2 regions of the Lacicoccus kunmingensis DSM 17847 genome follow, and region 1 is predicted to be linked to the other one. Evidence: riboswitches for the same ligand, from Rfam matches in the RefSeq annotation. Region 1 holds a riboswitch; the other holds the start of a gene.

What was found. A riboswitch is a leader RNA that binds a small molecule or an ion and turns the genes downstream of it on or off. The one in region 1 is predicted to bind thiamine pyrophosphate.
Region 2: linked by a shared signal. The riboswitch ahead of BO48_RS00790 (ECF transporter S component) and the one ahead of tenA (thiaminase II) in region 1 are both predicted to bind thiamine pyrophosphate.

Annotation. Positions count from the first base shown of each region.
Region 1 is NZ_JCANUC010000010.1:88,030-93,344, reverse strand. It holds gene BO48_RS10755 (MFS transporter) at 1-8, opposite strand, end outside; gene BO48_RS10750 (DUF429 domain-containing protein) at 152-886, opposite strand; gene BO48_RS10745 (single-stranded DNA-binding protein) at 942-1,178, opposite strand; gene BO48_RS10740 (hypothetical protein) at 1,363-1,782, shown strand; gene BO48_RS10735 (VLRF1 family aeRF1-type release factor) at 1,821-2,612, opposite strand; gene tenA (thiaminase II) at 2,721-3,389, opposite strand; TPP riboswitch at 3,469-3,560, opposite strand; gene rlmD (23S rRNA (uracil(1939)-C(5))-methyltransferase RlmD) at 3,687-5,045, opposite strand; gene BO48_RS10720 (5'-nucleotidase C-terminal domain-containing protein) at 5,057-5,315, opposite strand, start outside.
Region 2 is NZ_JCANUC010000001.1:161,727-167,041, reverse strand. It holds gene miaB (tRNA (N6-isopentenyl adenosine(37)-C2)-methylthiotransferase MiaB) at 1-1,054, opposite strand, end outside; gene BO48_RS00800 (energy-coupling factor transporter transmembrane component T family protein) at 1,136-1,927, opposite strand; gene BO48_RS00795 (ABC transporter ATP-binding protein) at 1,920-3,326, opposite strand; gene BO48_RS00790 (ECF transporter S component) at 3,332-3,913, opposite strand; TPP riboswitch at 3,976-4,066, opposite strand; gene BO48_RS00785 (ABC transporter ATP-binding protein) at 4,118-5,315, opposite strand, start outside.

The DNA.
Region 1 (5,315 bases):
TCCTCCATAAGAAAAACCTCCATTTCATGAAAACTTCCAATGTTTATTTTTAATATTTTATCAATTTATATTTCCAGTTTAACATGTTTCTTTTTTCACATACATGACAAACTCATGACTATTCGGAATCTATACAATTCTCTGTGCAAATCTACCCGTTCTGAAAGACCGGTATGACAATAAAGCCCTTATCGATCGTGCCGAACATCGTTTCTGAAGCGAGTCCTTCATAGATTGAATACACTCCGAATGCACACAGAAACGCGTCAACCTTATCTTCCAGATGTTTATGTGCTTTTTTCGTCTCCACTTCATCATTGATTTTCGATATCAGTCCGGAGATGCACTTATCTTCATTTTCAAGTTTATCAAATCTGTTGATAAGGCGCTCCATCTCTGATTTTGTTTCATCAAATTTAGTTTTTGGTTTTATTTTATATTTAATCGGGGCAATATCAGAAAACAGCCCGCTGACGATGCCAGTCGGAAATGTTTCTATAATGCTCGATTCTACTCTATCGAATCCGATCTGTATATTGGGGATTTCACTCTGAATCGTCTGCCTCAATGTTTCCCCGCGTATTTCACCGAATACTTTTGTGAAGTAATTCCGGTTTGAGTTGAAGGCTCTCAGACGGTGGCCGTTGATTACCGCACGCATCATTTCACCTTCTGCCCCGCGCGAACCGCCTTCATTCGGCACGATGAGCGGTGCATCAATGGCGATGGCCATATTTTCGGTGTGATGCTGTTTTATAACGTCCATTATCTCTTTATTCGAATAGACTTTTGAATCCAGGTATTCCACCCGGCCGGATGCATCCAGTACACAGAGACCCGTTTCATTTTTATAAGTCCATGCGAGATCGATACCGATGAATTTCATTCCATCCCAACTTTCCTGCAAGTAAAAAAGGAGTGTCGCCACCCCTTTATACATTCTAACCTATTTTCTTATATTGTTGCTGATTTGATGACGATTTATCGATGACTTCGACAGACTTCTTGCTGTTTGCTTTTTCCAGGAACAATCTGCCAAGCGCCGTTCTTTCCTCTGTCGGCAGTCTGTTCCATTTATAGCCTTTAAATAAGTCTTTCACTAAAAATACTTCACCGTCATTAAGAGACTTCGTTTCCTGCCAAGCTTTTTTCAATAACTGCTTCTCTTTTTTAGCCATGGTCATCATCCTCCATTCATGATTAGTGTTATATACCCAGTTTGTATGTATTTCTAATCATCGAAGGTGATAAAGATTGACCATATCGTATGATGAAATACATATATGGCATCATCATGCGTTTTTACCGTGTTTATGGAGGGTAGAGAATTAAAAGTGACAATACTGATCTGGGAGTGATGTGATGGCTACGTTTTTGATGCTTGTGATCATCGGTGCGATATCAGGGTTTATTTTAGGACTCGTGATGAAGATTGTACGTATGGTGACAGGGAATGAAGGTGAGATTCTGCTTTATAACATGGATTACATTCCGATACTTAAGCGCTGGGCGGATAAAAACATTACCGGTCTTATATTTCATTATATGACGTGCATCGTCAGTGCGGTTGTGCTGTTTTATCTGCTTGTGCCACTTGGCTTTGAAAAGGCCATCTGGCCGTATGTGCTCGTCTATTCTGCCGGCGGCGGGGTTTTATTTTTCCTGAGTATGCTGACACCGACACCGCCGAGCCATAAAGACGTTGCTGCATGGGTGAACTGGACCGTGAGCCATGCGATTTTTGGCGTATCCGTCGGCCTGCTCATATATTTATGGATTTAAAAAAGCACTCGAGGTTAAGACTCAAGTGCTTTTGAATGTTAAATTAAGTCCTGATATATTTCGCTTACGATTTCATGGTTCGGTTTCATGCCGATGTTTTTGGTCAGCACACCAAGCAGGTGTCCTTCATGCATATGCTCCTCGAGATCCGGAACCAATTCGTTGCTTCCGACGAGGTAGGCACCTTCCAGTCCGCGGTCTTTGATCTCTTTACCGAGCCTTGGTGCGAGATTTTTATACCAACGGTTTTTATTTTCATCGAAACGGCGTTCAAAATGGTCCTGGTTGGAACCCCTTGAGCCGACTGATACACCGCTGCTGTAGTCGAGCCAGTCTTCACGGTTCAAATCCCAGCTGAAAGTGAGCTCATCGATGATGGAGCCGAGCTCTGTTTCAATAAAACGCGCATCCATCTGTTGCAGTACGATGATTGCTGATTTCGGATACTTCTGGACCATCGCCTGAAGCTGCTGCATGGCAGGTATCTTCTCCCAATGCAGTGTGGTTGTGACAGGTACCTGCAGAATCTTTTCTTCCCACAGCTCCTCGTCGGCCGAAGCTGTAATCATCAGACCTTTCTGCAGTTCCATCTGCAACTCTCCTACGCGGCCCTCAACCTTTTTAAGCAGTTTCTTCAATACTTTCTTCTCAGGTTCCTGTGCTGTATTATCAGCATAATTCTTCATTTCCTTAATCTCGTTTTTCAAGTGGATTTTCCACTCACCGTTATTCAAATCCGGGTTACTTGCATCCGTGTTCAAATATAACGTCAGTACCCCTATTGCATCCTCTTTTTCGTTAATACGGCTAATATCTTTTCTTACAGACATAAAATTCTGCCCCCTCTTAAAGTTGCGTTTATGTGTTCTAATGAAAAGATGCTTCATTGTATACGCTTTCTCTCCATCTTCCCTTGATACAGACGAATAAAACATACATTACGCTTCCGACAGCCACTTCTCAAAAGTATATGACATCTCCCAGAATGCCAGTTCATAGTTTTTTGCGATGACAAACTGTTCGATGATTTTTTTCCTTTCATCCTCGCCGGCTTTGTCTGCCAGTTCATCCATGAGATCAATCATTTCCTGCGTCGATTCCTGGAACCAGTCGCTGGCGTACATCTGAATCCAGTTGCGGTAGATTTCCTCATCCGGATTCTCGTCTTTATATTTCATCCCGATATCCGCATACAGCCAGTAGCACGGCAGTATTGCCGCGATGATCTGAGCGAGGCTGCCTGATAATGATGCCCTGTACAAATGTGACGTATAGGCATAGGCTGTCGGTGCCGGTTTGAAGTTTTTGATATCCTCATCTGTGATGTTCAAAATTTCAGCATGTTCCTTATGGACCGTCAGTTCCGCTTCAGCAGTAGTCTTCGCTTTTTCAGCCAGGCTCGCAGACACACTGAAGTCATCCGCATGAGCCGCTGCGAATGCATGGACTTTCCCGTAATGCTTCAAATAATAAATATCCTGCATAATATAATTCTTGAATGTTTCAAGCGGCAGATCGCCTTTGGCGATGTCCTTTACAAACGGGTGATTCACACTTTTGTCCCAGCTGTCTTTCGTTCTTTCTCTCAACTCTTCTGAAAAACGCATAAAAAAATTCCTCCTGTGAGTCGTTCCGACTGAAGGAGGAAAGGATTGATGTTTATATATTGATTTGATTTTTATTCAATAATAAATTTATCCACTTCCCTCCGCTGGTATTAACCAGTTCAGGTTCAAAGGGTACTTCTCAAGCCTTTCAGACTGCCCCCAGTTGGAACGTATTTGGTTTATGCTTCAAATATATCTGAGTTGTTCAAATACTTCAAGGAAAGTTCTATTTCTTATCGCGGTTGGTCATTTTATATTGCTCACCTTTACCGTCGTAAGTAGTCCATAATCTCCCCATCACTGTTTCGTCAGCATCGTCACTGCTTCCACATGGTTTGTCTGTGGGAAGAGATCCACCGGCGTGACCGGGTTGACTGAATAACCGCCTTGCTCGCTCAATATTTTCAAGTCCCGCTGCAGCGTGCTCGGGTTACATGAAATATAAACGATCTTTTCCGGTGCCACTTCAACCAGACTGTTCAAAAAGTCTTCATGACAGCCTTTTCTCGGCGGGTCGACGAATACGAGATCCGGCTTGATACCATCCGCCACAAGCTGCTTCATAACGACTTCGGATTTGCCCAAATAATACTCTGCATTATCGATGCCGTTAAGTTTCGCGTTCTCTCGGGCATCTTCAACGGCGGAGTCCACGACTTCGATTCCGATGATCTTCTTCACGTGATCTGCTGCGACCTGACCGATGGTCCCGATACCGCAGTACGTATCGATGATTGTCTCGTCACCTTTCAAGTCAGCAATTTTCAGCGCTTCGTTGTACAGTTTTTCCGTCTGTTCATGGTTCACTTGGTAAAACGAACGCGCACGGATATTGAATTTTTTGCCGAGTAGTTGGTCGGTAATGTATTCAGCGCCATACAGCACTTTCGTCTCGGAACCGTAAATTACATTTGTCTTATCCATGTTGATATTCTGAACGATGCTCGTAATCGTCGGAAATTTTTCAACCAGTATCTTTATGATATCGCCGAATGGATTTTTATGGCCATTTGTAATAAAGCCCACCTGGACTTCAGAATCATCATGGTTCGAGCGGATGATCAGATGACGCAGCAGCCCTTTATGCTTATGCTCGTCATAAATGGATATATTGAACGTTTTAAGCAGCTCACGGACTTCATTCATAATATCGTTATGAATGTTCTTTTGAATCATGCAGTGCTTGATATCAATGATGTCATGGCTCCGCGGTCTGTACAGTCCAAGCTTCAGCTCACCGTTCACTTTCTGCACGGGAATCTGTGACTTGTTGCGATAATAACTCGGCGCATCCATGCCGATCGTCTCATGCACATCCACACCGAGCTTCGCCTGGCGGTTGATGTTCGCTTCAACAGTACCCTTTTTGAACGTCTGCTGTTCATTGTAACTGAGCGGCTGAATCTGACAGCCGCCGCACTGATAATAATATTCACACGGCGGTACAATCCGTTCACGCGCCGGCTCAATCACTTTTGTCATCTTGCCGTAGCCGAACTTTTTATTCGCCTTGATCACTTTGAATTCTATTTCTTCATCTTTCAGCACGTCCTGGACGAAGATCGGATAGTTGTCGATTTTCACTACACCGAGTCCCTGGTGTGTATAGTCCAAAACTGTACTTGTATAATATTCATTCTTAACGGGTTGTGTCATTTATATCCCTCTTACATTTCAATTTCGTACCAGCTGAAACCATCATCAATTGTTCTGATATGCCTGATCGGTTCATCTTTGATGTAATCCCGTGCTTTTGTCGCAGAAATAAAGTAATATTTGCCGGAAGGTACCACCGTTATTGGATGTTTCAGTTCAAATTCGGGTTCAGTTTTCATGTAATCGATGACGATGTCACGTATCGATTTATCCGATTCATACAGCACTTCCTGGTCTCTTAAAAACGGTGTATACGCAACCCGGTAGTTG
Region 2 (5,315 bases), on a different contig from region 1:
CGACGAGCTCGAGGTAGGCTTCTCTTGTATACTTTCTGCCCATGATTTTAAGTACATCGTCGTTACCGGACTGTACAGGCAGGTGAATATGCGGCATCAGGTTCTCACCTGTCGCAAGCACATCGATCAGATTGTCTGTGAAATCCCATGGGTGGCTTGTTGTAAAGCGCACGCGCGGAATTTCCGTTTTTGAAACATCGCTCATCAAGTCACCAAGATCGTAGCTGTAGTCCAGATCCAGGTCTTTTCCGTATGAGTTTACGTTCTGCCCGAGCAGCGTAATCTCCTGGTAGCCTCTCGCCGCGAGGTCTCTGACTTCCTCAAGAATATCTTCAGGCATTCTTGAACGCTCTTTACCGCGTGTGAAAGGAACGATGCAGTATGTACAGAACTTATCACAGCCGTACATGATGTTGACCCATGCTTTCGTTCCGCCTTCGCGGACTTTCGGCAGGTTCTCGATGACGTCGCCTTCTTTGGACCACACTTCTATCACTTTCTCTTTGGACATGTATGCTTCGTCCAGGATGTTCGGCAGACGGTGTATATTATGTGTGCCGAAAATGATATCGACGTTCTGATATGATTTGAGAATTTTATTTACCACTGATTCTTCCTGGGCCATGCATCCGCAAACCCCGATCAGTACTTCCGGGTTGTTCTGCTTCACATGTTTCAAGTTACCGATCTCACTGAACACTTTGTTCTCCGCATTTTCACGGATGGCACAAGTGTTCAGCAGGATGACATCCGCATCATCCGTCGTATCCGTATGCTCATATCCGAGTGCCGTAAATATGCCGGCGATGACTTCCGTATCGTGCACGTTCATCTGGCAGCCATATGTTCTGATGTAGAACTTGCGCCCTTTGCCGAGATCTTTAAAGCGTTCATCAATTTCAAAATCTTTATGATACTCAACTTCCGTCTTTCCGCGTCTTCTCGCATCTATTAAATTCGGCGGCTGATAGACATGTTGAAAATATTGGCTGTAGTCTTTTTCTTCTGTTTTCTGTTTGACTTTTGAAGCATCCAGTCTCTGTTCTTCATTCATCTTAAAACCCCATTTACTCCATTGAAATATCTTTATATAGTATATCGGTTTTCATCTGTAATTTAAAGTACATTTGACCGATTACCTTGCATCGGTGACATTAATGAGACTGAATTCAGTTCCCAGGAAGAATGAGACAAAAGCGATTACAATGACCATCGCTACAAATAAAACATCATACTTCGAGAATGAAGTCTGGTAGTAGTACGTTCTCGGTCCGTCATCGAACTGTTTCGCCTCCATTGCGACACCGAGACGGTAGGCCCGTCTGATGCTTTGTGACAATAAAGTGATCACTGTCGTAATGAAGCCTTTCAGTCCTGAAATATGTCTTTTATGGATGAGCGGCTTCCTGACTTTTCTTGCCTGCCTCAGCATCATATACTCGCCGGCTATAATCGGCACCATGCGGATCGCCGCCATGAACGAGTATGCAAATTTCGGCTTTAACCTGAGCTGGATCATCAGGCTGTAAAAGACGTCCGTCAGTTTGGTCGTGAATATGACGAGCGCACCAAAAAACGACAGTGTCAGACCGCGCATCATAATGTGGATCCCTCTTATCAGACTCTCCTCGGTAATATGGATGAGCCCGAAACGGAACAGCGTCGTCGTTCCGGCGCCGTAAAATACCATGTACATCGCTGAAAATGCACCGAACACCAGGAATAATGCCAGCATCACCAAAAGATACCGGAGCCGGATGCCTGACAAAATAACCAAAGCAACGAGCATAATCATTGCCAGATAGAACAGCTGGTTCGGATTATGCATCAAGACAACGAGCAGGAATAACAGCAGGCCAATCAACATTTTAGTGAGCGGATTCGTCTTATCGACGAACGTATAATACTTTTTAATATGCTCAAGCATGACCGTCACCCCGGACTTCCTTAATCCCTTTATTTTCAAGTATCAGCCTTCTTGTCGGATACCTTTCGGTGATGCCGCGGTCGTGAGTGATCATGATGACAGTGACGCCGTCTTCGACACGCTCATAAAACATTTTGAGCAGTTCATATGAAAGTTTTTGGTCGAGACCGAACGTCGGCTCGTCAAAGATCATCACTTCAGGCACACCGCCGGTTGCGGTCGCAACAGACAGACGTCGCTTCTGCCCGGTCGAAATCTCGAGCGGGTGCAGATGACTCACATGATCGAGCCCGATTCTTCTGAGCAGCGCCTCACACTTTTCATGTGCCTCATCAGGCGGGTAATGCATTTCCAGATTGATGAATACTTCATCGTAAACTCTGTTCGTAATAAACTGCAGCTCCGGATTTTGAAAGACGGGATATACCGTACCGGCGATATCTTTCGTCTGTCTGACTTTTTTGCCATTCACAAGAATGATGCCGTCTGACTTGATCAGTTTCATCAGTGCGAGCATCAGACTCGTCTTTCCGGTGCCGTTCTCTCCTTCAATTGTCAGCCATTCACCTTTTTTAATTATTAAATTGTCAATGTTCAAAAGCGTCTCTTTGCTTCTTTTGAGCGTCATGCCGTTTATTTCCATCAGTGTTTCATCATGTGGCTCTATTTTGTTGAAATCAGGCGCATAATCCCATGAGTACGGATGCCATACGCCGTACTCGTTCAACAGCTCAATGTGATTGTTCATAATGGTGCCCGGCGTTTCATCCATGATCAGTTCGCCTGCTGCGTTCATTAAGATGACCCGGTCGACTTTGTCCCAGATTTCATTGACGCGGTGCTCCACAATGACGACGGTTTTATCCGCCCAGACATTTTCAAGCGTCTGCCAAAGCCCGCCGACCGATGCCGCACCAAGCATGCTTGTCGGTTCATCGAGGAGCAGCGTGCCGCTCTTTTGAAGCAGTGCCGAAGCGATTGCGAGACGCTGTTTCATGCCGCCGGATAAATTGTTGATCGGCATCTTAAAATCCGTTTTCAGCCCCACTTTGTCCAGTGCATCCCGGATTTTCTCTTCCATCTCACCCTGCGGGACACTTCTGTTTTCCAAAATGAACGCGAGCTCTTCAACGACGGTCGGCATCGTAAACTGTGAATCCGGATCCTGGAAGACATATGCGGCACCGGTGTCGACATCAAGGACGTCCGCTTTAAAAGGAATGTCCATGCTTCTCGGTATATTGCCGCCGAGCAGATTGAGCAGTGTACTTTTTCCCGAACCTGATGGCCCGAGCATCAGCACCTTTTCTCCGGTGTTTATTTTTATATTCAAATTGCTGAACTGTCTTTTGTCTGTTTCAGGAAATTTCAGCCTGAGGTTCTTTATTTCAATAGCCAAGTCGTCTACAATCCTTCATCGTGATTTAATTTGCGTCCGCCTACAAACTTCAGTACGCCGGTCTCTTTCAATGCCTGGTATATAAGATGTGCAAGCACACCCGCGATTAATGCTGCGCTTAAAATTCTTAACGAGAACATCAATACGATATTCCATGTCGCCACTTCAGCGAGATATCCGTAAAACCAGTCGATTGGCAGTGTAATCAGTGCCGCCGCAATTCCTGCGTATACCGCCGTCATCATCTTTGTGCTTTCATATTTGAACAGGGCAAAAACAATTTCACATGCGAGTCCCTGAAGCAGCGCATAGACGATTAAAAATACATCGAACTGCAGCGTGACAATCGTTTCACCGGCACCTGCCGCAAACTCGGCGAGCAGTGCAACACCCGGCTTCCTCAAAATTAAATACGCAACGACTGCTGCAATGAACCACATGCCGTATGCAAGTTCATTCAAATGCAGTCCGAGCGGCTGAAGCACCGTATACACTGCGCCCCATAGCGAATAAATCACTGCAAATACAAAACCGATGACAACAGTAATGAGTACATCCGTCAAAGTCAGACCGTTTCTTTTTGCCATAACCAAACTCCTAAAATTATATTTCCAAATAAAAAAACACACCGCAAACGTACGGTGTGCATATATGAAATATGCCACTTTCCTACGCTAGCATGATCTAGATCAGGTATAAGGGTAAATCTCAGCCCATGACGGGCACCCCTAGTGGATGTGTTTATTATTCAGTTAATTAGTATGATAGTACACTTAATGTATTTTGTGAAGTTATTTGGCATTTATCATTTCATAGTAGCGGCCTTTTTTCTCAAGGAGCTGTTTTTCCGAACCGGATTCCAGCATCTGTCCCTGTTCCAATACAAATATTCTGTCCACCGCCTTGATTGTGTTCAGACGGTGGGCGATGATGATGCTCGTCCGCCCTTTCATCAGATGCTCGAGCGCTTCCTGGATTTTGAGCTCGGTCACCGTGTCGATACTGGATGTCGCTTCATCAAGAAGGAGGATGGCGGGATCTGTAATGAGTGCACGGGCGATGGAAATCAACTGCTTCTGTCCCTGTGAAATAAACCCTTCATCCAGTTCGAGTACTGTGTCATAACCGTCTTCAAGCTGAACGATGAAGTCATGCGCATTCGCGAGCTTCGCCGCTTCAACCACTTCCTCGTCCGTTGCATCCAGTTTGCCGTAGCGGATATTTTCCCTGATGGTCGATTCGAACAAGTACGGATCCTGCAGGACAAATGCCGTCTGCGAACGGACATTATGACGTTTGTAATCCGTCAGATTCGTTCCGTCGATCAGCACTTCCCCGCCGTCCACTTCGTAGAAACGGGCGAGCAGCTGCATGACCGTCGTCTTGCCGGCGCCCGTCGCACCGATCAGGGCGACAGACTCACCGGCATCGATGGAAAATGACAGATCCCGTATGGTCGGTTCAAACTGTTCCTTGTCATAAGAAAAATACACATTTTTAAAATCGATTTTACCTTCGATCGTCTGATCTTCGATTGTGCCGTCATCGGATTCCTCTTGTGTATCGATAATCTGGAACACGCGCTCAGCACCCGCAATTGCGGACAGCACCTGGTTGAACTGGTTGGACAAATCCGCAAGCGGACGCGTAAACTGCCTTGCAAATTCTGCGAAAATAACAATCGTACCGATCGTCACAAGACCGTCAGTGTAAAGTGCCATCAGACCGCCGGCACCGGCAACGATCGCAAAGCTGATGTTGTTCAGCATGTTCATTATTTTAGGGATGAAACCTGCATAAAGCAACGCCCAGAACGTCACGTGCTTCAGTTTGCCTGCACGTTTCTCAAAATCATCAATCGTCCTGTCTTCCTGAGAGAAGACTTTGACGATTTCCTGGCCGGAGACGACTTCTTCAATGTAGCCGTTCAGCTCTCCGGTCCGCCTTTGTCTCTGTTTATAAAGCGGACCGGTCCTTTTCGTCACGAAT